2 regions of the Paenibacillus sp. JDR-2 genome follow, and region 2 is predicted to be linked to the other one. Evidence: predicted binding sites of a transcription regulator. Region 2 holds the regulator's gene; the other holds the start of a gene.
The links. The regulator NrdR, encoded in region 2, represses ribonucleotide reductase genes. The targets are predictions, from matches to a motif close to AACACNATATATNGTGTT.

Region 1 (14,745 bases), 2.7 Mb from region 2:
GCCTAGCGCTTCCGCCATCGCGAATACGTCGGAACCGGCTTTGCCTACGTTCAGGAAGATCTCGCCCGGAATACCGTTCAGATCGTTAATCGTGATATAGGCCATACCAAATGGCGTGTTTACTTTATAGGTTGCCCCGCGAAGAATTTGCGGACGGCGTTTGTACTGCTTGTCGAATTCCTGCTCTACCTGCGGCGATTCTTTTGCATTAAGAGTCGTATTCAGATTCTCGAGTTTATCTTCCTCTTTCACCGCTTCCGCTGCCGCAGCGGCTTCGCCAGCCGCATCCGGTTTTTCATCGTCTTTCTTCGTCGACAATACCTGAACGTCGCGGCTGCCGTCGCGATAGATCGTAACGCCTTTACAGCCTAGATCAAACGCCATCTCGTACAGCTCTTTTGTTTCTTCAACCGTAAAGTCGCTTGGACAATTCGCCGTCTTCGAGATCGAGCTGTCAACCCAGCGCTGAATCGCCGCTTGCACTCGGATATGATCCTTCGCCGACAAATTCATCGCCGTTACGAAGTAATCCGGCAGCTCTTCGCCCGGGTGAGCGTCCTTCCAAGCCTGCGCGATTGGCACCAGCTGTTTATCGAAGCCGAGACGGCTCTGACGGAAATACTCGAACGCAAAATACGGCTCGATGCCTGTCGAGGTCCCTACCATCGTACCGGTGCTGCCTGTTGGAGCCTGCGTAATAACGGTCACGTTGCGCATGCCTTTGGCCAGAACCGCTTCGCCTACCTCAGGGAATTCCGACACCATGTTTTTCATAAACCCGCTTTGCAGAAACTTCTCCGCGTCAAACGCTTCGAACGAGCCTTTCTCCGAAGCGATCTCCGCCGAAGCGAGATAAGCCTCCCGTGCCATAAAACCATATATTTTATCGAGGAATAGAAGAGATTCCGGACTGCCGTAACGGACGCCCAGCTTGATCATCAGCTCGGCAAGCCCCATCGTGCCAAGGCCAACGCGGCGCTCCTTCTTCTGATTCTTCTCATTTTCTTCGAAATGGTAAGGGGTTGTATCAATAACGTTATCGAGGAAGCGAACGGACCACTGGGTTACCTTCCCCAGCTCCTCCCAATTCACGTCATGCTTGCTCTCATCGTAAAATTTGGACAGATTAATCGCAGACAGGTTGCAGACGCCCCAGCCTGGCAGCCCTTGCTCGCCGCAAGGATTCGTGCAAATAATCGGATTGAAATACCAGCTGTTCGACATCTGGTTGTAATACTCCATAAAGACGACGCCTGGCTCAGCGGACTTCCACGCCGATTCAATAATCGTATGCCATACATCGCGTGCGCGAACCGTTTTATAATGGACAACCTTCTTGCCGAGCTTCTTCCATGCCTCCAGATCTCCGTCCCACAGCTCGTCGTAATCCGTTTCCTTGGTATCCGGGAATACGAGCTCCCAATCCAGGTCTTCCTTCACGGCTTTCATAAACGCATTGCTTACGCATACCGAGAGGTTCGCATTCGTCACTTGCCCCATTGTTTGCTTAACCGTAATGAAATCAAGCACATCCGGATGCCAGTCGTTAATCATGAGCATGAGCGCGCCTCTGCGGCTGCCGCCCTGCTCAATCAGGCCGGTTGTATAGCTAAACAGGCCTCCCCAGGATACGGCACCGCTCGAGGATCCGTTAACACCGGCAACAACAGCCCGTCTAGGACGCAGCGAAGACAGGTTGATCCCCACGCCGCCGCCGCGCGCCATGATTTCCGTCATCTCCGACAGTGTTGTCATAATGCCGCCGCGGCTGTCCTTTGGCGAAGGAATAACGTAGCAGTTGAACAATGTCAATTCGTCGCTTGCGCCGGCACCGGCAGCAATACGGCCGCCCGGAACAAGCTTCCAGTCATCCAGAATGTAACGGAACCTTTCCGTCCAGGTACGCCGCTTCTCTTCGCCTTGCTCGACGCCAGCCATCGCACCGGCTAGACGGTTCCACATCTCTTCCGGAGTCTTCTCTATAGTAAGCGTGAGTTTCTCCACGCTGGATGTTACGGTGTCCCCGCTTCTAAGCTTAACGGTTACTTCATCGCCGCTGCGTCCGGTGACTTCCCCGACCTCTTTGGCCGGAAATTTCGGATCATCCTTCGTCAGGACCAGTACGACATCCCCTACTGCCGTATTCTTTGTGTCCGCGTTTTTCCAAGCATAACGGTCCAAAAATATTTTTTCGCTAAGGCCTTCCAATTTCTGCGTCATTGCCATCCGATTGGTCCTTCCTCCCATGTCCCTTATATCGCATACACACCTCTTATCGCATGTGTCGGGCACCATATATTGTGTGTACTACTTATTATACTATACTACATATCGGTATCCACAGCTGTTTTTACCTATTTCGCCGCTTTTCTCCGCTTACATTGGCTATTCTCTTTCTATTGCTTGTCTTATCGCTAATTTTACTGCTTATTTACTAAGATTTGATGAAAAAGGCCATACTAGTGACAACTATCTCTATTCGCAAAAGGAGCTGCCTATCGTGACCTTTACTATGAATGATCAGGCGAATGTGAATCCCGCCTCTACGGAAGCTAATATGGTCCGGCGCAAGCTTCATCCGCTTGTTGACCTGCAATGTGACCGCACCTGGTTCGACGAGCTTCAGAACCGGGTCGCCAAGAATGGTCCATGGGACGATTGGACGCTCTATCAGCTGACGATGGAAGCCGAACAGGCCAAGCGGGTCGACAGCTTCGAGCAGCTGCAATGTTTGCGAACGCTTCCATCCTTCGAGCCGATGCCTCATCAGGTGGATACGGCACGCAAGGTTGTTCACGAGATGGGCGGCCGCGCAATTCTCGCCGATGAAGTTGGACTTGGCAAAACGATTGAAGCCGGTCTGGTCATCAAAGAATACATGGTGCGCGGTCTCGTCCGAAAAGCTCTTATTCTTGTTCCCGCTTCCCTCGTCTTGCAGTGGGTGAGAGAGCTGAATTCGAAGTTTGGCATCTCGGCCGTCGCGCAAAAGAAAGAGCATACCTGGCAATACGACGTTGTGGTTGCTTCTATAGATACGGCCAAGCGTGATCCGCACCGCGAGATTATTCTGGGCCAGGATTACGACATGATCATTATCGACGAAGCGCATAAGCTCAAGAACAAAAAGACGACAAACTACCAATTTGCGCTCCAGCTCCGCAAAAAATATTGCCTTCTTCTGACGGCTACCCCGATTCAGAACGATCTGGATGAGTTATATAACCTTATTACCCTGCTTAAGCCCGGCCAGCTAGGCGGTCAAAGCGAGTTCGCAGCCAACTTCGTTGTCGACAAGCGTCTGCCGAAAAATGAAGATCAGCTGCAGGATGCGTTGTCCACCGTCATGATCCGCAACAGGCGCGGAGATGGCGGCATATCGTTCACCAAGCGCGTCGTAAAAAATATCCCGCTGGAGCTGTCTTCCGAAGAGAAGGCTCTCTATGACGCGGTGACGGCATTCGTTCGGGACCGTTACAAGGAAGACGGCGTCGATATGATGAGTATGCTTCCGCTTGTTACGCTGCAACGCGAAGTATGCAGCAGCCGGGACGCCGTATTTATTACGCTTGTTAATCTGTTCAAGAAAACGGCTGAGGATTCCCCGATCCGTCCGAAAATCTGGGAGCTGGTCGAATTTATCAAGCAGATCAAAGCCAATACCAAAGCGGAAAAAGTAATGGAGCTCATTCAGCAGATTAACGATAAAGTCATTATTTTCACCGAGTACCGGGCGTCGCAGGAATATCTGCTGCAGTTCTTCCGCTCGCACAACATTTTGGCCGTACCTTACCGGGGCGGCATGAACCGCGGTAAAAAAGACTGGATGATGGATCTGTTCCGCGGCCGCGCCCAAGTGCTTATCGCTACCGAAGCCGGCGGCGAAGGGATCAACCTGCAGTTCTGCCATAACATGATTAACTTCGACCTTCCCTGGAATCCCATGCGCGTCGAGCAGCGGATCGGCCGCGTTCACCGGCTTGGACAAAAGGAAGACGTCAAAATCTATAATCTGTGCACGCTCGGTACCATCGAAGAGCATATCGTGAACCTGCTGCATGAGAAAATCAATCTGTTTGAGCTTGTAATCGGGGAACTCGACCATATTCTCGAACGATTCGAAACGGATGCCGGCTCCATCGAACAGCAGCTGGCAAGAATGCTGCTCGAATCCGAAGGAAACGCCGTTCATCTGGAGGAAAGGCTTAATCATTTGGGCTCCTCCATATCCAAGCTTCGTGATGAGACGGAAACGCCGGAGACGCCTCAAGGACCAACCATCCTTGCCCAGATGACCTCTCTGGGCCAGAAAGTCGAGGTGAGACCGTGAATTCGAAGCAAGTCCACAAATATGTACAGCGGTTTCTTGAAGCCACGCAATGCTCGATATTGGAGAAGTCTCCTGCACACTTCACGGTTAAGCTCTCGCCTGCTGCCGACCGTGAACTGACGAACCGTCCCTTCTACTGGAGCTTTGTCGACCGCACGGGCTCCGAACCGGAGACGATGTCTTATCTGTTCGTAACAGACAAGGAGAAATACGAGGAGGACCTTGCTGCTCCGCCGCCAACACCTGGCCCAGCAACGACGGCCGTGGATGCGGCGTTAAACCGTTCCTTCGGATTCGTGAACAACAATATGGCCAGCGGTATCCGCACGCCAAGGGAAGATCTCTATTTCGGCTCCCGCAAGCTGGAGCAGCTGTTTGGCGCAGCCAAAAACTCCGGCAGCTACGTGAATCTTTTCCAGGAGCCGGAACGACGCTCCAGCACTCCGTTCCAATCGACACCCTACACCGTATGGCTTGGGGTAAATATGCGTGTCGAATTCGCTTGCGACAGGAAGCGCGAGGAAATTCACAGCTATGGCGTCTCTCTCGCAACGGGACTCGTGGTCGAGAACTTCTATGACCGCCTTAAAAATTTAAAGCTGACGCCGCGGCTGCCCTCGAATATCCATTTGACACGCAACGGCCTGTCCTACGCCAAGGCATTAGGCGTTATCGAGACTTCGCTTGAACGCAAGCTAAGAAATTACGACTATACCTGGGCTGCCGATGCCGCGGCAAGGCTGGAGGAAGAGCTCGATAGGATCCGGCATTATTATGATCCGATGATCAAGCACGCCGAGGAGGAAGCTAAGGAAGCCATCGAGGAGCAATTCAACCAGCGCCAGACCGAGATCAAATGGCAGTATGAGCCGCGGGTGACGGCTTCCGCCATTAACTGCGGTATTTTCCACCTGGAAGGCATTGAATAGAGACAATCAGACGGCATTCGCAGCAATACGCCAAAAATAGAACAACCGATTGAGGTACGCCCGCGACAGGTTCCAACAGCCTTCTGCGGGCTTGTCCAATATAATGAGACCATGTCAGAAACAGATGCAAAAGAAAGAAAGGATGTGCCAGGGTGAAAAAGTGGATTCGACAAACGGTTATAGCCGCATTGGTGGTGTCAACATTCCTTGTCACGGCTCAAACCCTTCAGGCGGAATCAATGCCGTCCGTAACGGCTCAGCAGGAAACGGAGCTTCACTCCACCGTACGAGGCTGGATGGACGAGCTTGCGAAATTACCTGAGTTCAAAGCGTGGAATCATGCCGAATTTACCGTGTCGCCTCTTGGCCCGGGTACGCATAGCTGGATAGCGATTGTGAAGGATAAAGGTCAACCGGCCGGATACTTGGTTATTCAGGCCAAGGAAAATGGCGGGTTTGCGCTTGGGGAATACGGAACGGGGGAATACTTGTTTGACCAGACAACGCTGCATCAATCCCTTGCGCAGCTGGAGCTTCTCTCCTCTTTGCCTAATACGAACCAAGCTTTATATATTCATCCGTTACTAGCCGTCTGGGACGTAAACGGTTCAGCGGAAAATACGTATTTGGACGGTATGAGCGGTGAATGGCTGCCGCTGCAAAAAGCAGCGTTAGAGAAAACAGCCAAGGCCGAAGAAGGACTTGCCGCACGTTACGCCCTGCAGGGCAACACCGTGATCAAGAGAGCCGTGAAAAGCCGTTCTTTTGATCCGTATAGCGAAATGCCGTGGCTGACTGAAAAACCTATAACAGCGTCCGCTGAGGATACCGGTATCGTGCTCAAAGCGTTAAGCTCCAAAACGCCTCTGCGTTTTACGGTAGAGCGCTTTAATAAAGAGATGCTTTATGTGTGGTCGGTAACCGGCTATCACAGCTGGGGGGATGGCAATGTTTATGCCGCTCTGGAAACAGATGAGCTCGGCAGCAGCACAAGGTACATTCCCCTCAAGCTTCTTGCCGAGCTCGGTCACTTCTATCGCTAACGTTCCGTACGGCCTTTCCACCATAGCAATACGCTTGCTCCGCCCCATCCGAACCAGCGCGACAGCCAATGCTCCCTTGCAGCCTTGGCTGTCGCTTTGGCTGCTTTACGTTCATCCCTCGGCGTCTCGATGTAGTTCACAAATTCCACGGTCACGTATTTGATCAGATCATGTCCATTTGCCACTGCACGATCACCTCGTCGGTTTATTTGTTACTAAAAGTTTGCCCGGAATGTCCAGATCGTAAACATGCATGAGTTTTCCTTCAATAAGCCACGCTATCGATAGCTGCTTTACACGCAAGTCTTGGCATATTGAAGGAGGAATTCAAATTGTTTGTCATGCGGATTGCCATTTTTGTGTTTATCGGCTTGCTTAGTCTTGCGCCCGAGCTGTCGGCTGCCGTTCCGGAAAACAAACAGCAAATCGCACATGCTCCCGAGGACGGTTGGACGATGCCTTCGGCTATCGTGTTAATTGATGCCGGCCACGGCGGAATTGACGGTGGCGCAACAGCCGGCAATACCTTGGAAAAAGATATAAATCTGGCCATCGCCCAGAAGCTGTACCTTCTTCTTAATAGTCAAGGCATTCCCGCCGTATTGAATCGCACCGGTGATTATGCGCTTAGCGAAGAGAACCGGTGGCATGTAAGCAAATCGCGCCATAAACGCGATTTATCGCAACGCCGCCAGTTAACCGACGAGATCGAGACAACCATGCTGGTCAGCCTTCACGTAAACTGGACCAAGGACAGATCCAAGCATGGTCCGCTTGTTCTGCATCAGTCTACCGGCGAAAGCGCGCTTCTTGCTTTTTGCATACAGGATACGCTGAACAGACAACAGCAAACCTCGTTTTACCCGAGGGAGGGCAAGCCTTTCTATTTACTGCGGAAGGTTGATCAGCCTGCGGTTATTGTTGAAATGGGCTTTATTAGCCATGAAGGCGACCGGTCGATGCTCACCGACCCTCGCGAGCAGCTTCGCGTTGCCTCGGCAATCGCCTCAGGGATTCGGCAGTATAAATGGATCACCCGATAATGAAGGAACCAGCTCAGACAGCTTGACGAATTGAACCTGGCCGTCTGATTGCATCGCTGGAATGGATGCTTTGAGGACGGCTGCCGTTTTTTTGCCCGGAGGTCCAACATGGCCAATAACAATGCAGGTATCATGGGATTCCAAATGCTTTTTCGCAATCGTCATTTGTTTCGACACATGCTGCTCCGTATATACATCATCAAGGAATACGTTGTTTGCGAGTGCCGGCACGCCAAGCTCCTCCGTTACTTTGGGCACAACCGTTTTGAATGTCGTACGGCTGTCGAGGAAAAATAATCCCCGCTCCTTGCAGACCGAAAGGACGATGCGCATAATCCGTTCGTCAGCCGTAATTTTGGAACCCATGTGATTGTTCATGCCTACCGCATACGGAACGTCATCAATGGCATCTTCTACCCGTTTCTTAATCTCTTCATCGCTGAGGTCAGCCGTAATTGCTCCTGGACCCAGCCAATTTTTTTGCCCTTTATTAGGCTCCATCGGCATATGCACAATGACATCATGTCCAAGGCGATGCGCTTCTTCGGCATCCTTTTTGGTAGTTGGCATAAACGGCATAATCGCTACCGTAAATTTAGCTGGCAGCTGCAGCATCTCTTCCGTGCCGTTCATACCGTTGCCGAAATCATCAATTACAATCGCAAACTGTCTTGCGGACTTCGCTTGTTCTTCCTCTGCGGCCATCACTCGTCCCGCACCGGCGGGCATAAATAACACGAGTGCAATGATCCAAATGACAGCTGCCCTTTTAGGTTTGTTCACGTCATACACCCTTTCCCTTTTATCCTCTTCATTGTTTGTCCAACCGAGGAAAAATATGCTGAATTTTGCAACTTTATTAGATGTGTTGACGAATGAAACCCGTACATGCTACCATAAGGGACGTAATAAGGCATGCGGTCGTGGCGGAATTGGCAGACGCGCTAGATTCAGGTTCTAGTGGTGTAACAGCCGTGGAGGTTCGAGTCCTCTCGACCGCACCATACATAAAGGGTTCCAGCGCATGAGCTGGAGCCTTTTTCTTTGTTTAACTTATTCTTAACAAATTGCTTGACTCTTCTCATCAGATAATGTTATGATATTTTTCGTTGGCAACAACATTTGCGGTCGTGGCGGAATTGGCAGACGCGCTAGATTCAGGTTCTAGTGGTGTAACAGCCGTGGAGGTTCGAGTCCTCTCGACCGCACCATACATAAACAGTTAGAGGTTTTGGTCAGTCTAGCGATAGACAACCAAAACCTTTTTTGTGTACATCGCTACGCAAAAAAAGCAGGAAACCCTGTGTGACAGAGTTTCCTGCTTAACTTGCTACTCAGCAGAACCGCGTTCGCTTGAGGCAAGCTCAAAGCGGTAATTGCGGCTCAGCCTGACGACCCGCCTGTTGTGACGGCGGATGACAACCGTAGCATCATCCCAAGCGACAACGATTCCTACCACGTCGTTCACTTCCATCTCGTCCCGAACGACACGGATCTTCTCGCCGCTTTGGCGAAACTGATCCAACTGCTCTTCACTAATCACCGCTTATACCTCCGTACGGACTAACCGACATGCTCCTTGGAATCATTGGTTTCATACCATTCATCGAGCACTCTCGAAGACATGACGCGCTTTGCGATATATTCTGCCTGACGTTCCGTAAATTGACCTTTCCATTCCTCACCGAGCTCTTCGCAAAGCTTCACAATAGTAAGAAGCTCCGACCATGCAACATAACGCTTGTACCAGAAAAATTGCGGATGCTCAATCATATAAGGATACAAATCATCAAATTCCGTATGCTTGCAATCTAGTGCGCGTTCGAAGTGAATTTTCGCGTCACCCAGTTTCGCAGTCAAAAATTCAGATGTTATCATTGCCGCTGCCTCCCCTCGGTTCCTTCACCCTCATTATAACTTAGTCGAACTGAATTTGCCCGTTTTTCAAAGAAGTAACATTTACTAGCGACTCTACCCGTACACCTTGCTCGCGAAGGGTTCTTGAACCGGCCTGGAAGGATTTCTCGAGTACAATCCCCATGCCTACCAGCTCTGCGCCGGATCTTTCAATGATCTTGATCAGCCCTCGGGCTGCATCGCCGTTTGCAATAATATCGTCGATAAAGAGCACTTTATCCTCAGCCGACAAAAACTGCTTCGACACCATAATATCGGTCACCATCCCTTTTGTAAAGGACGGAACACGCTCCGAATAAGCATCCGGATCCGCGATTAAAGTTTTCTTGCGACGTGCAAATACAAGTGGTACACCTAGTACGTACGCCGTAGCATAAGCAACGGGAATACCAGAGGATTCAATCGTAACGACTTTCGTTATTTTCTCGTCAGCAAACCGTTTTGCGAATTCATGTCCCATTTCCATCGTAAGAGCAGGATCGACCTGGTGGTTAAGTATGGAATCCAGCCGCAGCACATCGCTCGAAAGTACCGATGCTTGCTCTAAAATTCGTTCTTTTAAAATATCCATCGTCATTTCCCTCCACCAAAATCTCTTTTCGATAACTTACCATAGGATAGGCAAACAACGCAACCCGGCTCTTTCAAATTTTTTATCGAAGCAGGAGAGGAATCATTTTATATAGAAGAGATATATAATGCAAAGCAACTTCTTCCAGATATGGACGTTAAGAAAGATAAGATTTCAGGACAAAAAGCGACCCAAAAGGAGCGCAATCGCATGAACAAGACGAAAAGAACATACCATGCAGCAAAATGGACGGCCGCAATGGCCCTTTCCCTCATAGCGACAACAGGCTGTTCGAGCACAATGAACTCGGAATCTCCATCAAGCGTGCAGTTAGCCGAGCATTCATCGGACACTTATCCAACGGGGGACAGTCCGCAGAAGACCTACTCTCAAGGGCAGGATAGCGGGAAATACGGCAAAGAGCCTGAAGCAAGCGGCGCAAATACATCCGGCGGCGATACAAGCGCGGAATCTTCCGGCAAAAGCACTTCCCCGTCCGGCACTGGCACAGCAAGCAAACAGCAGCAATGGGACGCCTCCCATCCGGTTATGCTTGGACTTAAGATAGGCGATTCCGATATGAAAGTATCCGAGCGCTATGGCAAAGCAACTGATGTCTACAGCCTGAAAGACGATTCGGAGACAATAGAGGTTCGCGAATACAAAGGTTTTGCCGTGGGGATCAACGAGGATAAAGCAATCCAATACATAGAGGTATACGATAAGTCGGTTGCAACCGGACTTAGCGGCGTTCGTGTCGAGGACAAAACGGAAACTCTGCTTAAAGCGCTTGGAAAACCAACTTCCCAGAACAGCTACATTATTACTTACCAAGGAAAAGACTCGCTGCTCAAATTTGATCTGGATCCGGATCATAACAAGATCGTATCCATTAAACTGTTAGCGGCCGCCTAGCAAGCCCTCCAATCTGGAAGTTGCTGTCATGCCCGTCCCTATTTGGACATACCTTCTTATATAGAAGGTTATTTTCGGGAGGACATGCCATGGTAAAGCGTACGGGGAAGGTTCTGCAAATCGCATCCACTTATATTGGCACAATCGTAGGCGCCGGTTTTGCGACTGGACAAGAGATCTTGCAGTTTTTCACCCGCTTCGGCTATTGGGGTACACTGACGATCGCTGTCGCGACGGCGCTCTTTATATGGCTGGGCGGAAAAATGATGCTGATTGCCAGCGAAATCGGGGCGAAGTCCTACGAGGATCTGAACATTGCGTTGTTTGGCGATAAGTATGGGAAATGGATCAGCCATTTTATGCTGGTTGTTCTGCTGGGCGTAACGGCTGTGATGCTTGCAGGCGCGGGCACTATCTTTTACGAGAATTGGAATGTTTCCTATCAAACGGGATTGCTCGTCACCATTGCCGCTTGTTACTTCCTGCTTCGCAAAGGCATGAAAGCGATTCTGACGGTTAATGCGATTGTGGTGCCGATTATGCTGCTCTTCACCGCGCTAATTATGCTGGACACGTTCCAAACGCCTGAAGCCGATAGGTTCATTACGATTGCGACCGACCATTCGGTATGGGCGGCATGGGCTTCCCCATTCCTGTATACCGCCTTTAACCTGTCGATGGCGCAAGCCGTTCTTGTGCCGCTTGGATCGGAGGTTCAGGACCGTAAAACCATTGTGCTCGGCTCATGGATTGGCGGAATCGGAATTGGCATTATGCTGCTGGCCGGACATATTGCGTTATCCGTTCATATGCCCGGCATCCAGCAGTTTGCCATCCCGATGGGAGGCATCGCCAAGCAGCTTGGCCATATCGTGCAGTATATTTATATTTTCCTTATATTCGCCGAGATCTTTACGACGCTTATTGCAGACATTTACGGTCTGACCCTCCAGCTCCAGGAACGGCTGAAATGGTCGCGTCCGTTAATCACTTTGGGTATTCTCGCCTTCTGCTATTTTGCGAGCCAAATCGGCTTTGGCCCGCTGCTCTCGACGCTTTATCCGATTTTCGGCCTAATCAGCTTAGGCTGGCTATATCTGGTCATCCGACGAAAGATGGCTCACTAACGGCCGGCTTCTGCCAGGCAGTTCGATTTGCCTAGCATGAGGAATGCCATTCTGTAGAGCTGTCCGAATATGCTCATGGCAGGTAAACAGAAGCAATTGGCGAGATAACGACAATTCGCCAAGTAATTGCGCAACGGCGTGCAGGCGCTGGCGGTCAAAGTTAACAAACAAATCATCCAGCAGCAGCGGCATACCCGCTGCTGCTGTTCGTTCTACGGCAAGAGCAAGCCGCATAGCCAGATACACCAGCTCTGCTGTGCCTCGGCTTAACATCACGGAATCCACCAATCGGTTATCCGATGTCTCGAGCCGGATGGAAGGCTGATCCGGAGTCGTCATTACCCGGATATATCTTCCTTCCGTAAGTCTGCGTACAAATTCGCTGGCCAGCTTCAGCAAAGCAGGCTGCCGCTCTTCCTCATAAATTCGTTTCGTTGTCCGTATGAGGGAGGCGCTGACAGACAGTACGGCATAACGCTCGGCATCCCCGGTAATCCGGGCAAGCGTCATTTCCTTGACAGCCAGCAGCTCCCGGTGCTTCTCCTCCTGCAGCAAATGCTCCAGCTGCTGGCGAAGTCTGCCCCGTTTATCCAGCAGCTCCCCTTTACTCTCCTCCATCTGTTCAGCTTCCAATTGAAGCTGCTCAAAGAGCTGCTTCAATTCATCTCCGTCATGGCTGGACAACAGCAACTCCAGCTCATTTAACCGTTGCTCCGACATACCCGCCTTAATCTCAATCTGCAGCTTGTTCAGCTCGTTATCGATCGCTTCCAGCCGGCTCCGGTGAACCAGTATCGCGGCAAACTCGGCTTCGTTATTAAAGCCGGCAGCTTCTGTGAGAAGACGGATCGAAGAGTTGAGCTGCTGTTGCTTGTCCTGTACAGCCGTTAAGGCCAATTGCAGGGCTTGAAGCCGCTCATCCAGCCGGGCGGCTTCTTCCTGCGCCGCTGCCTGCCGGCGCAGCTCCGTTTGCAGGAGCCGCAAGGCCAGCCCGGGCTCCGCAGGGAGACGCTGCGCCGCGTCCGGGAAGGCGGCGCAAAGCTCCGCCGCGCGGACTTCGAACGCGGCGACCTGGGTGCTGGCCGCAGCGAGCTTCGCAGCGCGGCGGTCACGCTGCTGGAGTCGGTGCAAAGCTTGCTCGGCGAGCTCGAATATTTCAAGCGCTGCATCCGGCGACATGTCCGGCAGCGCTATCGCTTCCAGCCAGCCGCGCCATTGCCGGGCAGCGGCTGCACGCTCTTCCGCCGCGGCTGCGGCAGCCTCGCGGCGCTCGCCGGCGGCAGCGCGAAGCCGCGCATGCCGGCGAGCCAGCTCGGCATGGCCGGCGCCGAGCTGCTCGCTGCGCTGCAGCGCGGTGGCTCGCGCCTCGGCTGCGGCGCGCAGCTGCTCGCGGGCCGCGCCGGCCGCGTGCGGCGGCTCCGCCAGCAGCGCCGCGGCGGCTTCCGCGGGCGCGCTGACGAGCCCCGCGAGCGCTGCGCGGACGCGCTGCTCGCGCGCTTGCGCCGGCGCGGGGCCGCGAGTGCGCCGCGGCCTGCGCTTGGCGGCGCTGCGCCCGCGGGCCGCGGCTAGCGCCGCCAGCGCGAGCGCGAGCGCGCCTAGCGCAGCGGCAGCGCCGGCTGCGCCAGGGAATGCGCCGCCGCTAAGCGAAGCGGCGCCAAGGGCAACAGCGGCGCCGCCTGCCAGCGCCGCGCCAATCCATAGCGGGCCGGCAGAGCCCTGACCCGCTTCCTCCCGGGCGGCTGGTGCCTGCAGCCGCTCCAGCTCCCACTCGCGCAGCGCGGCGTCGCAGCTGTTCCAAGCTGCCCGCATAGCGTCGCTCGTCTGCGGCAGGAACCCGGCGCCGCCGAACACGTTGCGCCCGCCAGCTGCTGCTTCCGCATGCGCCAGTTCGGCTTCCGCCTCGGCAAGCTGTTGCGCGGCCTCCCTTTCCTGCTGGATAACGGCCTGCAGATCAGCGTTTAGTCGTTCCGAGCTGCGCCCCGCTTCCGCCTCAAGCTGTCTCTGCCCGCGCGCATATTCCCGGTCCGATACGGTCAACTGCAAATCCAACAGCTCTTGCTCTCCCCAATTCGGAGCAATACGGCCTAACAGCCGGGTTAAAGCTTCTGCGTCCGATTGCAGTTCGACTGTCAGCGTAATTTTTTCCTCTCTTAGAAGCTGCATCCGTTCGCTCTCGAGCAGCAATGCCTCAGCTTCCTCTTTTCGAACTAGCAGCTCTTTGTCTACCTGAATGGCCTGGCGCTTTTGCGTGAGCAGCTGCTCCTCTTGCTCAAGCTGTTCTTCCTCTTGCGCGCGGCTTCTTTGCTCATTCCTCAGCTCCTGCCAGCTATGCTCCGCTTCCGCCGTAATCCGCTCGGCACTTGCGATCGCTTCCCGCTCCCGGACGAGCTCCAGCTGTTTGAGCCATAAAGGCCTTATCGCATGGGCTTTCCCCGCAAGCTGAACGGCAGACTGCCGATGCGGCTGTTTTTCCTCAAGCTGTTCCAGCTCCCGATTATGCCGTTCAAGCTCTTGCTGGAGCCCATTATATACCTGAATAGCATCTGCCTGCTCCCGAAGCTCCTGCTCGGTCTTCTCCAGCGACTTCAACTGCTTATTGATCTGCTGGTTAACTCCGCGCGGCTTGAACAGCTGCTCCATTTCGAGCTGCAGCTTTTTCTCGGCGGCCGCAATAGCCTTGCCGTTCTCCCATCCGGCGTGGTACAAGTACCTCCCTAATTCCTCATGCGATAACGCTCCAACCTGCTGCAATTCCGTTAAGGTGATTGCATACAGCTCGCGAAACAGCTGCTCGTTTGTGCCTCCAAGGTACCGCTGCTCCCATTCCTCCTGGGTTGGCCAGCTCTCCTCGCCAGGTTGAAAATCATGCTCCG
Region 2 (14,745 bases):
ATTGATTGCGACGCAGCAACCGGTTGCGAAGGACCTTCGCCGGATTCTGGCCGCGTTCAAGATTGCATCGGATCTGGAGAGAATGGGCGACCTTTGCGTAAACATTGCGAAGTTTGTTATCCGTCTCGAAGGCCAGCCGCTTATCAAGCCTTTGATTGACCTGCCGCGTATGGCGGAAATCGTACAGACGATGACGTACGAGTCGATTCAATCTTTTGTGCAGGAAAACGTGGATCTGGCTTACAAGCTGGCGACGGAGGACGATCAGGTGGATGCGCTATGCGCACAAATCTCTCGCGAGCTGCTGTCGCTTATGATGGAGAACCCGCGTAACATCTCGCAGGCGACGGTTCTGAACTTCGTAGCCCGCAATATCGAGCGGATTGGCGACCATGCAACCAACATAGGCGAAAGCGTCGTGTACCTCGTAACGAACAAGCGTCCTGATTTGAATACTCAGCATAGCATTTAAGAGGTTAAAAAGAAGCCTGTTATCCGAGTGACTCGGGTAACGGGCTTTTTGCGTTGCTTCCATAAATATCCTTGCCAACGGAGGATTCAGATCGTTATATTTATTAAAGTTATTATAAATTTTGAGAGATTTTACAATTTAGTTTGGGGGAGTGGGTTATGTTAAATTTTTTAGACAAACAAAAGAAATGGATAAGCATGCTTCTGATTGTTTTGTTGGCTGTAGGATTATTGTCCGGTATAGGAATTCCAACAGCGCAGGCTGCAGGCAATGCAGAACATGGATTGACGAATCTAACCGTTAAAGACCAGGACAATCATGAATATTTGCTTACGCCTGAATTTGATTCGTGGCAGTGGAATTATGACTTGGTAGTAGACACGTCCGTAACTCAGTTATCATTTGAAGCAACGCCTTTATTGGAAGGTGCGGTAATCACTTACTCAGGTGCTGTATCACAGACAGGCGGTAGTGTAACGCTTGCTACCCCGGATAGCAAAACTTATATCGTTCATGTGCATGTTGATCAAGGCGATAAAAGCGCGTCATACCAGATTATTGTTAAACGCACCAATCAGAAGGATGCTTCACTGAAGCGATTGGGCGTGTATGATAATACGAACGATGTAGATAAGTCGCCGGTTCTAAATCCTGATGAAAAAAACTACTCTGTCGAGGTGGAAAGCAATACAAAGCAGCTTTGGATGAGCATTATTCCGACTGATGAGGATTCCCAATTAACTATCGCGGGGGGTGTCCAGGATCCGGAAGAGCCAATAAAAGTTTTCTATGGTATCCCCGACAAGACCACTGTATTCACTATTAAAGTCACTTCTCCGGATGGAACTGTAACCGAGACCTACACGTTAACGGTTACGAAAAAGGATGAGACCGTCGTAACTCCACCTGTAGGCGGAGGAGGTGGCGGTGGCGCGTCTGAATCTTCAAGCCCGCTTGAGGAAGCCTTGAACAATGCGACCTCTTCCACGATTACGGTGAAGGTACCGGGTACAAGCTTTGCTATCAGCGCGGCAGAACTTGCGAAGTTCCTCGCTCAGAACAAAGTAGAGACAATCGTCTTTGAATCGCAGTCGGGCTCGTATAGCTTTAATCCGGGTCAATACGACTGGAGCAAGCTCGCCGGTTTACTTGGTCTTTCGTTGACCGACTTGCAGTTGAAGCTCGAGGTAGCAAAAGACCAGACGGCAGCCGATTCTGCAGAAAAGACAGGTCTTGATGTTCTGGGTTCAGCTAGCTTTAAGCTCAAAGCTGTGAAAAAGGATGGTCAAGAGATGGTTCTTAACGATCTTGGCCATTACATCAAACATACGGTTAAGCTTGGCAGCCAGCCGGCTGCCGGACATGTAGCGGTTGTCCGCGTCGATACCGATGCAAAAGGCAATCCCGTCTACACGCCAGTGCCGTTTACGCTCAGCGGTTCCGAAGTTTCCGTGATGAGCCGTACCGATGGGACCTTCCTGATCGTGCAGACAGACAAATCGTTTGCCGACGCGCAGACCCATTGGGCGAAAAAAGAAATTGATGCGCTCGCGAGCCTCCTGATTGTTGACGGAGTAGGCGATGGAACATTTGATCCGAACCGTTCCATTACACGTGCCGAATTCACGGCGCTGGTCGTTCGCCTGTTTGGTCTTGCTACACCGGCTGCGGCAGGAAACAGCAATTTTGGCGATGTTCAGGCGGAGGATTGGTTTGCATCCGTTGTAGCTGCTGCAACTGGGGCCGGTCTTATCAATGGCTATGAAAATGGCGAGTTTAGACCGGATCAGACGATTTCGCGCGAGGAAATGGCAGTCATTCTGTCTCGCGGTCTGGCGTTCGCAGGGTACAAAGGCGATGCTGCCGGCTCTGAAACATTTACTGACCAAAGCGATATTCCGGCATGGGCAGCTGAAGCGATCAGCCAGCTTGCAGGCTTTGGTATTGTAAACGGCAAACCGGGCAACGAGTTTGACCCCGCAGGTGAAGCTACCCGCGCCGAAAGCGTGGCTATGCTGTACAGACTGTTGTCGATCCTGACGTTTACGAAATAAACCGATTAGTTGAAGTGTGAACCGCCGGGGCGGATGCCCTGGCGGTTTTATTGTTGCCCGGCCGCCGGCAAGGAGATTGCTTCATAAATATGGTATGATAGAGGGTAGAACAATGAGGTGAGGTGTCGGAATGGACAAGTGGATATTAATTGATGGCAATAGTATCGCAAACCGTGCCTTTTATGCGATGCCGCCGCTTACGAATTCAGCAGGTTTACATACAAACGCGGTATTTGGATTTACGACTATGCTGCTTAAATTGCTGGAAGACGAGAAGCCGACCCATGTGCTGGTTGCATTTGACGCGGGTAAAGTGGTGTTCCGCCATGAAGGCTATACAGAATATAAAGGCGGCCGCGCGAAAACGCCGTCGGAGTTGTCCGAGCAATTCCCGGTAATGAAGGATTTGCTGAAGGCATTTGGCATTTCGCAATTCGAGTTGTCCGGTTACGAAGCCGACGATATTATCGGAACGCTGACGCGTCTGGCCGATGAGCAGAAGGTTGAGACGCTGGTGGTAACGGGCGACAAGGATATGCTGCAGCTCGCTTCCGATAACGTTACGATTGCGATTACACGCAAAGGGATCAGCGAGGTTGAGCACTTCTCCCCGGCTGCCATTGACGAGAAGTACGGGCTGAAGCCGATGCAGATCATCGACCTGAAGGGATTGATGGGCGACGCATCGGATAATATTCCGGGTATTCCGGGCGTAGGCGAGAAGACGGCGCTGAAGATGCTGCATGAGTTCGGCACGGTCGAGGAAGTCCTGGCGAATACGGAAAGCCTCAAAGGCAAAATGAAAGAAAAGGTCGAGACGCATAAAGACGATGCGATCATGAGCAAAAAGCTGGCCACGATTTTCCGCGAGGTGCCGCTTGAGCATAGCGCGGAGGATATCCGTTACGAAGGCTACCAGCCGGCAACGCTTGCGGATGCGTTCCGCAAGCTGGAATTCAAGTCGCTTATCGAGCGGCTGGATCTCAACGGAGCAGGTGCGGGGAGCAACGAGTCGGCAGCTCCCGCAGTAGAGCTTAACATCGTGGTTATTGAATCCGATAATGACGGTGAAGCGCTGAAGGACATGCTGTCTGCATTGCAGGGCACGGAGCATGGCTTATACGTGGAAGCAATCGGCGAGAATCCTCATCAGGCGGAAGTGTTGGGACTTGCTGCAGCAGTAGGCGATACGGCGTATGTAGTGCCTGTAGCGGCGCTGCAACAACCGTTCACGGCGGAGCTGCGGAAATGGCTGGAGGATGCGGACAAGCCTAAAAACGGATTTGATACGCATAAAATAGAGCTGGCGCTTGGATGGAGAGGAATTGAGTGGCACGGTGCAGCTTTTGACGTGCAGTTAGCCGCTTATCTGCTCGATCCGACCGATACGAACCTGACGCTAAATGCGTTATGCGACCGTTATGGCCAGTCTTCGGTGCCTCATGACGAAGCGGTGTACGGTAAAGGCGCCAAATTCAAAGTGCCGGATAACGAAACGTTGCATCGTCATCTGTCCGCGAAGGCGGACGCCGTCCGCAAGCTTACTTCTCTGATGCGTGCCGATCTCGAGAAGCGGGGCATGAACGAGCTGTATTTCGAGCTGGAACAGCCGTTGTCTGTTATATTGGCCGGTATGGAACGCCAAGGGATCAAGGTGGAAAAGGCTGAGCTGGAGCGTCTTGGCAGCGAGCTGGAGACCAAGCTGTCGGCAGCCGTGAGCGAAATTTACCGCTTGGCTGAAATGGAGTTCAATATCGGCTCTCCTAAGCAGCTTGGCGAGGTGTTGTTTGAAAAGCTGGGACTTCCCGTTCAGAAGAAGACGAAGACCGGCTATTCGACAGATGCGGAAGTTTTGGAAAAGCTGGCTCCCTATCATGAGATCGTTCCGTTGATTCTGCATTACCGTACTTTGTCCAAGCTGCAGTCAACGTATATTGAAGGTCTCCTGAAAGAGGTCCGCCCGGAAACGGGTAAAATTCATACCTATTACCGCCAGACGATTGCGGCAACCGGTCGTCTCAGCAGCCAGTTCCCGAATCTGCAGAACATCCCGATCCGGCTTGAGGAAGGACGGCAGATCCGCAAGGCGTTTGTCCCGTCCGAACCGGGCTGGTACATCCTTGCGGCGGACTACTCTCAGATCGAGCTGCGCGTTCTCGCTCATATTTCCGGCGATGAGCGGCTCAAGGAAGCTTTTATTCACGATATGGATATTCACACGAAAACAGCGATGGACGTATTTGGCGTATCGGCTGATCAAGTGGATTCGAATATGCGCCGCTCGGCGAAGGCGGTTAACTTCGGTATCGTATACGGCATCAGCGACTTTGGTTTATCCCAGAACTTGAATATTACCCGTAAGGAAGCCGCGAAATTTATTGAGCAGTATTTCGAGGTGTTCCAGGGCGTACGCAAGTATATGGACGATATTGTTATGCAAGCCCGTCGCGATGGATTTGTGACAACCTTGCTGGAACGCCGCCGTTACCTGCCGGATATTAAAGCCTCCAACTTCAATCTGCGCTCCTTCGCAGAGCGTACGGCGATGAATACGCCAATCCAGGGCACGGCAGCCGATATTATTAAGCTGGCGATGGTGCGCATGAATGAGACGCTCCGCGAGCGCGGGCTGAAGAGCCGTATGCTGCTGCAGGTACATGACGAATTGGTATTCGAAGTTCCGGAAGAGGAGCTTGAGCTCATGAAGGAGCTTGTGCCAAGCACCATGGCCGGGGCGCTGACTCTCGATGTTCCTCTGAAGGCGGATGTCAACTACGGGGTTAACTGGTACGAGGCGAAGTAAGGAGATGGCGAAAGTTTCGCCTAAGCAACGGGATTGTCAACTAATCCCGTCCCGCAGCCCATCCGAATCAGGTATAATGGGTTTGAGGTGAATAATAATGCCCGAATTGCCAGAGGTAGAAACGGTAAGAAGAACATTAATTGAATTAGTCGCAGGCAAGCGAATTGCTTCGGTAGAAGTGAAGCTGCCGCGTATCATACAACGCCCGGCTGAACCGGAGGCGTTCGAAATGGCGCTTGCCGGACGGACGATCCAAACGGTTGAGCGCCGCGGAAAGTTTTTGAGAGTAGTCATGGACGGTCTTGTGCTGGTCTCCCATCTTCGGATGGAAGGACGCTACGGCGTATTTCCAAGCGACGAGCCTGTCGAGCTTCATACGCATGTCCTGTTCCACTTCGATGACGGAACGGATCTGAGATATAAGGATGTACGTCAATTCGGCACCATGCATCTGTTCGAGCCGGGGACGGAATTCGAGATGAAGCCGCTAAGCAAGCTTGGCCTCGAGCCGCTGGAGAATGAGGCTTTTACAGCGGATGCCTTGAAAGGATTGCTTGGGAAAAAAACAGGTTTAATCAAGCCGCTTCTGTTAAATCAGGAATATGTCGTGGGGCTTGGCAATATTTATGTGGATGAGGCTTTATTCTTAGCGGGCATTCATCCGGAGCGGACAGCGGATTCCTTGAAGAAAGCGGAATGGATCCGTCTGCATGAGGCCATTGTATCGACGCTTGCGAAGGCTGTAGCGGCAGGAGGCTCTTCCATTAAATCCTACGTAAACGGACAAGGCGAAATGGGGATGTTCCAGCACCAGCTGCTGGTGTACGGGAGGAAAGACGAGCCTTGCGCAAGCTGCGGCAGATTAATCGAGAAATCGGTTGTAGGCGGAAGAGGAACGCATACCTGCGCGAGCTGCCAGCCTTTGCCAAAGGCACGCAAAAAGGCTGTCCCGCAGGTTTAATGCACCGTAACGATTTCCCCGCATATGCTATTGTTGTTACGAACAATAGGCGGATGTCTAGATAAGCGCGTCGGCGCAGCTAGAGACATCCGGTATGCGGGGAGGGCTGCGGGTTGTTCGCGCATTTTGCTTCTTTGCTGGTGCTTGCTTTTGCCGTCAGCGTGGACGGCTTCGGAGTAGGCGTGACATACGGATTGCGGCGAATAAGAATACCGCTCTTGTCGGTTGTCATTATCGCTTGTTGCTCAGGTTTGGTCATTTTCCTATCGATGATAGTGGGTTCATGGATTACGGGGTATTTGTCGCCTTTTGTGGCTAAGCTGATTGGAGCCGTTGTACTTGTGGGCATTGGCACATGGGCGCTGCTGCAGCTTCGGCGGAGCGGCCGGGAAGCGGGAGCTGCCGAGGGCCAGGCTGAAGGTGATGCGGATCATTCGGCGGGGTCCGATCAGGAGCAGATTGACCGCACGCATCCGGTTCTTGTCGTGATCGTTGAATTGAAGCGCTTGGGATTGGTTATACAAATATTGCGGACTCCGCAAGCCGCCGACGTGGATAAGTCGGGTACGATCTCCGCAACCGAAGCGTTAATGCTTGGCGTAGCCTTGTCGTTTGACGCATTTGGCGCCGGAATCGGAGCGGCTATGATCGGATTATCTCCTTTATTAACACCTATTATGATTGCTGCAGCCAGTGCTTTATTCCTGCTTGGCGGGATGCGGTTTGGCTTCCGGTTCTCAAACTGGAAGGGCATGCGGGCGATATCGGTGCTTCCGGGCATTTTATTAATCATAATCGGCATATTAAAGCTGTTATAAATTACGAGCAACACGCAGGATTTACTCGAACGGGGTGAAAGCTAATGAAGATCGGTTTAACCGGCGGAATCGCTACCGGCAAAAGCACCGTGGCTGCCATGCTGGTAGAACGCGGTGCGATGCTGGTCGATGCTGATCAGGTTGCGAGAGAAGTTGTTATGCCCGGCGAACCGGCTTTAGAGGCGGTCGCCTCCGCGTTTGGACAAGCTGTTATACATACGGATGGAACATTGGACAGGAAGGCGCTTGGCGGCATCGTGTTCAACAACCGAGAGTTGCTGGCGCAGCTTGAGAATATCCTGCATCCGGCAATACGCAACCGTATGCAGCAGCGGATCAGACAGTATGAAGAGCTGAACCCCCGGCAATTGGTCGTTGCGGATATTCCTCTTTTGTATGAGACGGGTCAAGAAAAGCTGTACGATGGGGTAATGGTCGTGTATGTTCCCCGGACGCTACAGTTAAAAAGGCTAATGGAACGGAACGGACTAGCAGAAGATGAAGCACAGAGACGCATTGGACTTCAAATGGACATTGAGCAGAAGAGAAGCCATGCGGAATGGGTTATTGATAATAGCGGCTCACTTGACGAGACTAGGCGGCAGGTAGACGATTTTTGGAAGAGCAAGGGTTTGCCATGAAGTGGTTAGTTCGAAAAAGAGTGCTGCTAATTCTGCTCATTGGCTTCATTGGCGTCTTATTTCTTAATTCCAATTGGCTTGCCCGGATGATGTATCCGATTCAATATAAGGAAGACATACGCGCAAGCGCGTCAAATTATGGTGTTGACCCGCATCTGATTGCGGCAATTATCCGGACGGAAACGAATTATTCGACCGGACAAGTCTCCAAAAAAGGGGCGCTTGGCCTCATGCAGATCATGCCCGATACGGCTGACTGGATCGTGAAGCAGGCAGATTTCAACAATGTCACAAGAGATATGCTGCAGAACCGCCCGGATGTCAGTATTGAAGTAGGGGCATGGTATTTGCAGTCCTTGCATAAACAGTTCAAGCAGAATACGGTAGCCGTAATTGCGGCTTACAATGCCGGTCCCGGCAATGTGAAAAAGTGGCTGGATACGGGCAAATGGGATGGCAAGCTGGACACAACGGATCAAATTCCGTATGGGGAAACACGTCACTATGTACAACGCGTTATTTATTATTATAATAAGTACAAAGATCTTTATCCTGTTATTTAACTTGGACAAGAAGAAGCCTTGGCTGTCCGTCGCTTCAGGACGGAACAGCCAAAGCATCTGTTATACATGACTGATGAAATCATTATTGGCGGCCAGCAAGGGATTGTTCGGCAATTTGCACTAGGCGGCGAGTAATGTTACCCCCGATGTAGCCTGCGTCTTTAGTAAGCAGGTTGCCGTAGTAACCGTCTTGCGACAACGCAATGCCCAGCTCTTGAGCGACCTCATATTTCATTTGGTCCAGTGCTGCAGTAGCTTGCGGTACAAGTACTTGGTTGCTGTTATTGCTCATTGATGTTCACCTCCTTGCGGTTGGTAAATGTATTATGTGCGGAATTCGCAACTTCATTCAGGTAACGATTGGAAATTTCCTAAAAGATAAAAACAGGATTCGGAAGGAGTGAAAAAAATGAAATGCCCTTACTGCGATTTTGCCGGTACGAAAGTGCTTGATTCTAGGCCAGCTAACGAGAACAAGTCCATCCGCAGACGGCGTGAATGCGAAAAATGCAGCCGCCGTTTTACGACCTTCGAGATGATTGAGGAAACACCGCTTATTGTTATTAAGAAAGACGGCAGCCGGGAAGAGTTCAGCCGCGACAAGATTTTGCGCGGTCTGATCCGTGCATGCGAGAAGCGTCCCGTCTCGGTTGAACGACTCGAGGTCATCGTCTCCGAAGTGGAGAAGGAGCTCCGGACAACAGCGCTCGCGGAAGTCGAAAGCCGCGAGATCGGCGAGATCGTGATGAGCCAGCTGTACCCGGTTGACGAAGTGGCTTATGTGCGCTTTGCATCCGTGTACAGACAGTTCAAGGACATCGACATGTTCATGAAGGAACTGAACAGCTTGTTATCCAAACATCCAATGAACAATTAATTCTGCACGTGAATAGTCCTCCCTTTGTGGGAAGGACTATTTTTGCATCTAATCATCTATACAAGTCAGGAGTGGGGAAATGGTAAAGATTGAAGCATTGGATCATCTTGTGTTGACTGTGGCTGATATTGAGAAGACAGCTGCTTTTTACGAAAAGGTGCTGAATATGGAGGTCATCGTCTTTGGCGATAACCGGAAAGCGCTGCTATTCGGCCAGCAGAAGTTCAACCTGCATGAAGCGGGTAAAGAATTTGAACCAAAGGCAAGGAACCCGCGTCCGGGCTCTGCGGATTTCTGTCTCGTTACGAAGACATCGATGGATGAGGTCATCCGACATTTGGCAGCTTGCAATGTGCCGGTCGAAGAAGGGCCGGTCGCCCGTACAGGGGCAGTTGGAACAATAGTATCGGTGTACTTTCGCGATCCGGATTTTAATCTCGTGGAAGTATCCAATTATACATAATTTCTGCTATAACATCTTTAATTTCTACCGCGCGGGCTCGCTTGGTCGTTCTCTATAATGAATAGAGAGATACTCGGAGCAGGAGGCGATAGATTTGCAGAATAGCAACTTTACAGGTCCGGCAGCACCTAAAGATCCGGCCGGGAAGCGAAGCGGATTTTTTATTCTTTTTGATACCATAATAGAAGCAAGTGCCCGTCAGGACGGGAATTTCACGCAAGAGATCTACCTGGAAGGAAGGCTGAGCGAGAAAGCAAAATTCTCCGGAGGCGTTGAGGACGAAGAAATATTGGCGCTTCTATCTAGCTGCAAAGGGTTCCGCAAGCTGGTACATAGCATGGGGATAACGGTGAACGTACATGAAAGCAACTGCAGATCAGAGGTTTTCTTCAGTCTGGAGAATTGGGGGAAAACAAGCAAATATGAGTCTGGCACCAGGATCCGGATTCCTTGCGAGAATGACGGATCGGAGACCGTAGTTGTTCTAGCAGATATCGAATGGTCAACGGATGATGACGTGCCCGGCAAGTTTGCATTTGAATTTGACCAAGCCGGTATGCTTGCGACAGTTAGCATAAAGCTGTACTTGAATGATGGATTTGAAGTTCCGGAGAAGGAAGTTGAACCTCCTGTTGAATTCGGGACGGATGTTTATCGCGGGATGATCGCCAAATCGTTACTGAATAAAGGTAATAACAAACGGTTGAAGGCCGCTATTGAGAAGGCAAGACGAGGCGAGGATGTTACCATTGCCTATATTGGCGGTTCCATTACACAAGGAGCCGGGGCGAAACCGATTCATACGGAGTGTTATGCGTTCAAAGCTTATGAGCGGTTTAAAAGGATGTATGGGCAGGCTGGTGCCGGCGCTGAGCATATCCATCTGATTAAAGCCGGGGTTGGCGGCACGCCTTCCGAACTTGGAATGATACGTTACGATCGGGATGTTTTGCGGAATGGAGATATCGATCCGGATATCGTTATCATTGAGTTTGCCGTAAATGATGAAGGGGACGAGACAAAAGGGAACTGTTATGAAAGTCTGGTGCTCAAAGCCCTCAATGCTGACAACGCGCCGGCCGTTATTTTATTGTTCAGCGTATTTGTGAACGACTGGAACCTGCAGGACCGTCTTTCCCCTGTCGGTTGGCATTATGATCTTCCAATGGTAAGCGTAAAGGATGCGGTAGTCGACCAGTTCAAGTTGGCTAAGGTCGAAGGCAATATCCTATCAAAAAGGCAATTCTTCTACGATATCTATCATCCGACGAATGTTGGCCATACCGTCATGTCAGATTGTTTGGCCTATTTATTCGAAGAGACGGATCGTTCAGTGGCGAATGCAGAAGACATAGTGACTGATATGCTTCCGGTTATCGGGAATGATTTCGTGGACGTGCGCTTGCTGGATCGGAGCAGCTATGAAGGTGTTGCTTGGATAGAAACGGGCGGTTTCGATCAGAGCGACATCGACCTGCAGTTCGTTGAGATGGACAGCAATCCCTTCGGAACGCCGCAGTTCCCTCATAACTGGATGCATTCGACTGAGTCGGGAGAGAGCGGCTTCAGAATGACCATCAACAGCAAGCGCCTTTTACTAGTGTTCAAGGACTCGGGCAGTCAGGATTTCGGCAGTGCCGAGGTCTGGGTGGACGGTCAACTGGTGAGTACCGCAGATCCGCATGTGAACAATTGGACGCATTGCAATGCGGTTATTTTGTATAACGAACAGCAGACAAGAGAGCACAACGTCGAGATAAGAATGGCTTCCGGACAGGAAGACAAGAGGTTTACGATACTAGGGTTCGGCTATGTGAAGTGACTGTAAAAATAAAGGAGCAAAATGATTGACAGTGTGGAAATGTCTGTGCTATTATTTTGCTTGTCCGGGGCCATAGCTCAGCTGGGAGAGCGGATGAGTCGAAAACACTACCATCAAATAGGGTGCTCGAGAAACAATTGCATCGTGAACATAGCCGTTAATGTTAAAGCCTCTTCGGAGGCTTTTTTTGCGTTTTTATGCCGTACAAATGCCCTTTATAGTTGAGAGGACAAAACGCATTGCCCGACACAACACAGTACCCATTCCGGCATGACCGCAAGGGTAGCATAGCGGGGATTAATCGCGATTGTCCTTAGTAATCATCTTGAAGGCAGACATTGTGCCGGAGGTGATCCTTGCATCTCGTCATCTGACGCTCTCAGGCGGTCACAGAACATATGTTCTGAGTAGTGGTGGTATATCTGTGTATGGTAGCCTGCAACGTCTGAGATCGCCTTGTAGAACGTCTGATGATGTATTAGCTTACTCCGCACTCTCGGTTGGCAACCGACTAACAGAAAAGGGGCGATGGCCTTCGCCTAATGACACAAGCTTGCGGAGATATCGTGGTGGCGGAATAGGTAGACGCTTACCAGTAAGGTGCCGCCGCCGGTTAATCCGACGGTCAAATGGTGCTATGTATGGTGCAAATCCATGCCCACGATTTTTACTATGGGAGTTTCGCGTTTCCGGTGCTGTTTTCTCCCCGTAAAAAGCCTGAACCGGGACATGGCTTGAGTTCACTACGTATCGTGCGGGCTCTGGATATGTCAATACTTGATTCGAACGTTTGTTCGCTATATAATCGCCATGAGGTGATTGAATTGGACGGACAAAAACCAAATATTCCGAGCAAGGAAGAGATTGAGTTAATTCGAGATTATTGTCTCATGCCGCTGCTTCTCGATTTGGTGGAGAAGAACAAGAAGGACATGGAATTCACGGACCATACGCTAAAGCCGTTATATATTAAAGCTGCTGATGCGTTGTGGAAAAGGATTCACGCGGACCTGTATGAAATCCGGAAGGAACTGAAACGGATCGGCTGCAAGGTGAACAAGTTGGACCGTTACGATCCGGCTGCCATTCATTTTGAGTTCAGGCTGCGGGGTTATCGCGAAGAGTTCGGCATCATGAAGATGCTCGTTAAGTCAGAGATGAGCATGCGGCTGGGAAATTATATAGCAGGAATGTTTAAGCCATCCACTCAATGAAGGATGGCTTTTTCTATGAAGAACTTAAATTCGGAGCGAAGGAACAGGTTGCCGTCGATCTGGACAGAATCGCTGGTGTAGCGACTGATCGGGCCGCTGCCAATGAAGTCAGTTGAAAGATAAGAAACGGTCTGGCCGCTTTCGATTGCGAATTTAAAGTCTTCATCGGTTATGAGTTCGAGTTGCACGTAATCGCCTCCTTGGTTACATTTCGGGAGAATAGAAGGAATTTCCTTTCAAATGGCGAATTTCTTTTTCGACAGAGAGGGGAAAAAATTTGTTTACATTTACATATGGACAATTAACAATTTCAGTTGCCGTCTTAATTATTACAGTTTGGGCGGGGGTTAAATATCTCACAAAGGTTAACGTTGATCATATATTCAACAAAAAGTTAGAGAACCATAAGTCTGAATTGCAAAGTTTACAAGAGTATAACAAATTCGATTTGCAACGGAAAATGCATGATTTCAGTTTGTATAATTCAAAAAAACATGCGATATATCCTAATGTGTATGAGTTGTTCCTAAATGCCCAGGGAAGATTGAATGAATTGAGAGGTGGTCGTAGAGTACCGGATTATAAAAACATGAGCAGCATCGAGTTGCGGCACACTCTAAAGGAAATTTATGAACTCGATAATGTTTATTTAGATCCTATTATTGCTTCTTGGGAGACTGAAGACAGGGAGCATCAATACGTTGAGTTGAGAAAATTTATTAAAAGGGTTGAAATCGTTCAGGCACGTATGTCTGTGACTGAGGCAAGAAATCAAACATTACTTCAATGGCTGTATTTCTCCGAAAATATTGCAGAGGAACTGCATCAATTAAGTATTTACATGCTCCATTATTTAGTTGATATTGAATTTGAAGATGAAATGAAAGGCCCTGATGGGGTCGAGCTACGTAAAGCAATGAGTGCCAAGAAAGAAGAAATTGATCGGTTATTAACAAAAGTAAGAGCTGATCTGCAGGCTGAATTAAAAAAAGGGTATTACGAATAAAGCTGCTCACACGAGCGGCTTTTATTATTTTATCTAAGGAGTTGATAGGCGTTTGAATGAGCTCGCTAATCCTTTGAAGAGCTCTAAGACACGGGTTAAGACAGAACGCTGCAACGTGTGTATGAGGAAATTTCACAAGGGTTATTTGGAGAAACACGTGTGCACGGTTAACCGCCTTTTAGATGCTGTCGAAAAAGCTCGAAAAAACTCTATTGATAAAGATAGGTAAAGAATAGGCACATATGTTCGGTGTTTATGGTCGAAAACGGCTGATTTTGAATTTGACGACTAAATTTGAACATCAGTATAATGGTCTTGTCTTCTTATCTCCAAAGTTACAAAGTTCGTATGCTTTTAAGTAATGGCGCGTTCTACGCGCGCTCTGCGGTGAGCGAAGTGTTACCGTGCCTTTGATCTAAAGGCAATTCATATTATGGTTTAAAAACAACATCCCCATTTTGCGATAGCGAAATGCCGAACGATAGTGAGGGGCGGGGAGTGGAGGTTTGGAACGACGGTGAGTTCCAAGGTCTTAAAGGCAACGCACATTGTAACTATATACGTATAACAGGGTCACTCACATTGCGGAGTGGCTTTTTTTGTTGCCTTGATGTCTGAAACTTACTTATGAAACAAGAAAGGGAGATGGATATGAAAAAGAAATTAGTAATCGTTCTTGCAAGTATGGTGATTCTTATGTCTGCATGTACTGAGGCCGATACTGTGTCAAAAAACATTTCAAAGTCTGCTGATTCATTTGAGGTGCAAAGAAGGGTTGTGTTTTTCAACGGTATCACTGATAAATACTTGCTCACCATTGAAGGACTATGTTCGCTCGGAAACAACGACGATCCAAAAAGACTGAGTGTAACTTGCAAGGTTGGAGAAAACACATATAAAAAGCACTATCTAGGATTAAGCGACAATGTTAGCTACCTTGTGGAACAAACTGATGCAATCGATGTAGATCCATTTCATTATCGTATTGTGTTTCGTCCAGAATCAATTATCCCTGATATCGATTTGCAGACAAGTTCAAAATGAAACCGTG

Region 1: a site for NrdR is predicted at 2,288-2,305, ahead of PJDR2_RS20110 (adenosylcobalamin-dependent ribonucleoside-diphosphate reductase). Genes of this name have one in related genera too.

What each region holds. Positions count from the first base shown of each region.
Region 1 is NC_012914.1:4,532,445-4,547,189, forward strand. It holds gene PJDR2_RS20110 (adenosylcobalamin-dependent ribonucleoside-diphosphate reductase) at 1-2,226, opposite strand, end outside; gene PJDR2_RS20115 (DEAD/DEAH box helicase) at 2,558-4,327, shown strand; gene PJDR2_RS20120 (YqhG family protein) at 4,324-5,256, shown strand; gene PJDR2_RS32005 (hypothetical protein) at 5,409-6,299, shown strand; gene PJDR2_RS20130 (YqzE family protein) at 6,296-6,484, opposite strand; gene PJDR2_RS20135 (N-acetylmuramoyl-L-alanine amidase family protein) at 6,632-7,342, shown strand; gene PJDR2_RS20140 (divergent polysaccharide deacetylase family protein) at 7,307-8,134, opposite strand; tRNA gene PJDR2_RS20145 (tRNA-Leu) at 8,260-8,346, shown strand; tRNA gene PJDR2_RS20150 (tRNA-Leu) at 8,467-8,553, shown strand; gene PJDR2_RS20155 (hypothetical protein) at 8,673-8,885, opposite strand; gene PJDR2_RS20160 (hypothetical protein) at 8,906-9,220, opposite strand; gene PJDR2_RS20165 (xanthine phosphoribosyltransferase) at 9,261-9,830, opposite strand; gene PJDR2_RS20170 (hypothetical protein) at 10,041-10,745, shown strand; gene PJDR2_RS20175 (membrane protein) at 10,835-11,872, shown strand; gene PJDR2_RS20180 (AAA family ATPase) at 11,837-14,745, opposite strand, start outside.
Region 2 is NC_012914.1:1,817,210-1,831,954, forward strand. It holds gene phoU (phosphate signaling complex protein PhoU) at 1-472, shown strand, start outside; gene PJDR2_RS07890 (S-layer homology domain-containing protein) at 631-2,526, shown strand; gene polA (DNA polymerase I) at 2,657-5,329, shown strand; gene mutM (DNA-formamidopyrimidine glycosylase) at 5,427-6,290, shown strand; gene ytaF (sporulation membrane protein YtaF) at 6,404-7,108, shown strand; gene coaE (dephospho-CoA kinase) at 7,153-7,749, shown strand; gene PJDR2_RS07915 (lytic transglycosylase domain-containing protein) at 7,746-8,312, shown strand; gene PJDR2_RS07920 (alpha/beta-type small acid-soluble spore protein) at 8,395-8,604, opposite strand; gene nrdR (transcriptional regulator NrdR) at 8,722-9,189, shown strand; gene PJDR2_RS07930 (VOC family protein) at 9,269-9,652, shown strand; gene PJDR2_RS07935 (SGNH/GDSL hydrolase family protein) at 9,747-11,474, shown strand; gene PJDR2_RS07940 (hypothetical protein) at 12,299-12,688, shown strand; gene PJDR2_RS07945 (hypothetical protein) at 12,682-12,876, opposite strand; gene PJDR2_RS07950 (hypothetical protein) at 12,966-13,694, shown strand; gene PJDR2_RS07955 (hypothetical protein) at 14,346-14,738, shown strand; gene PJDR2_RS07960 (HNH endonuclease) at 14,735-14,745, shown strand, end outside.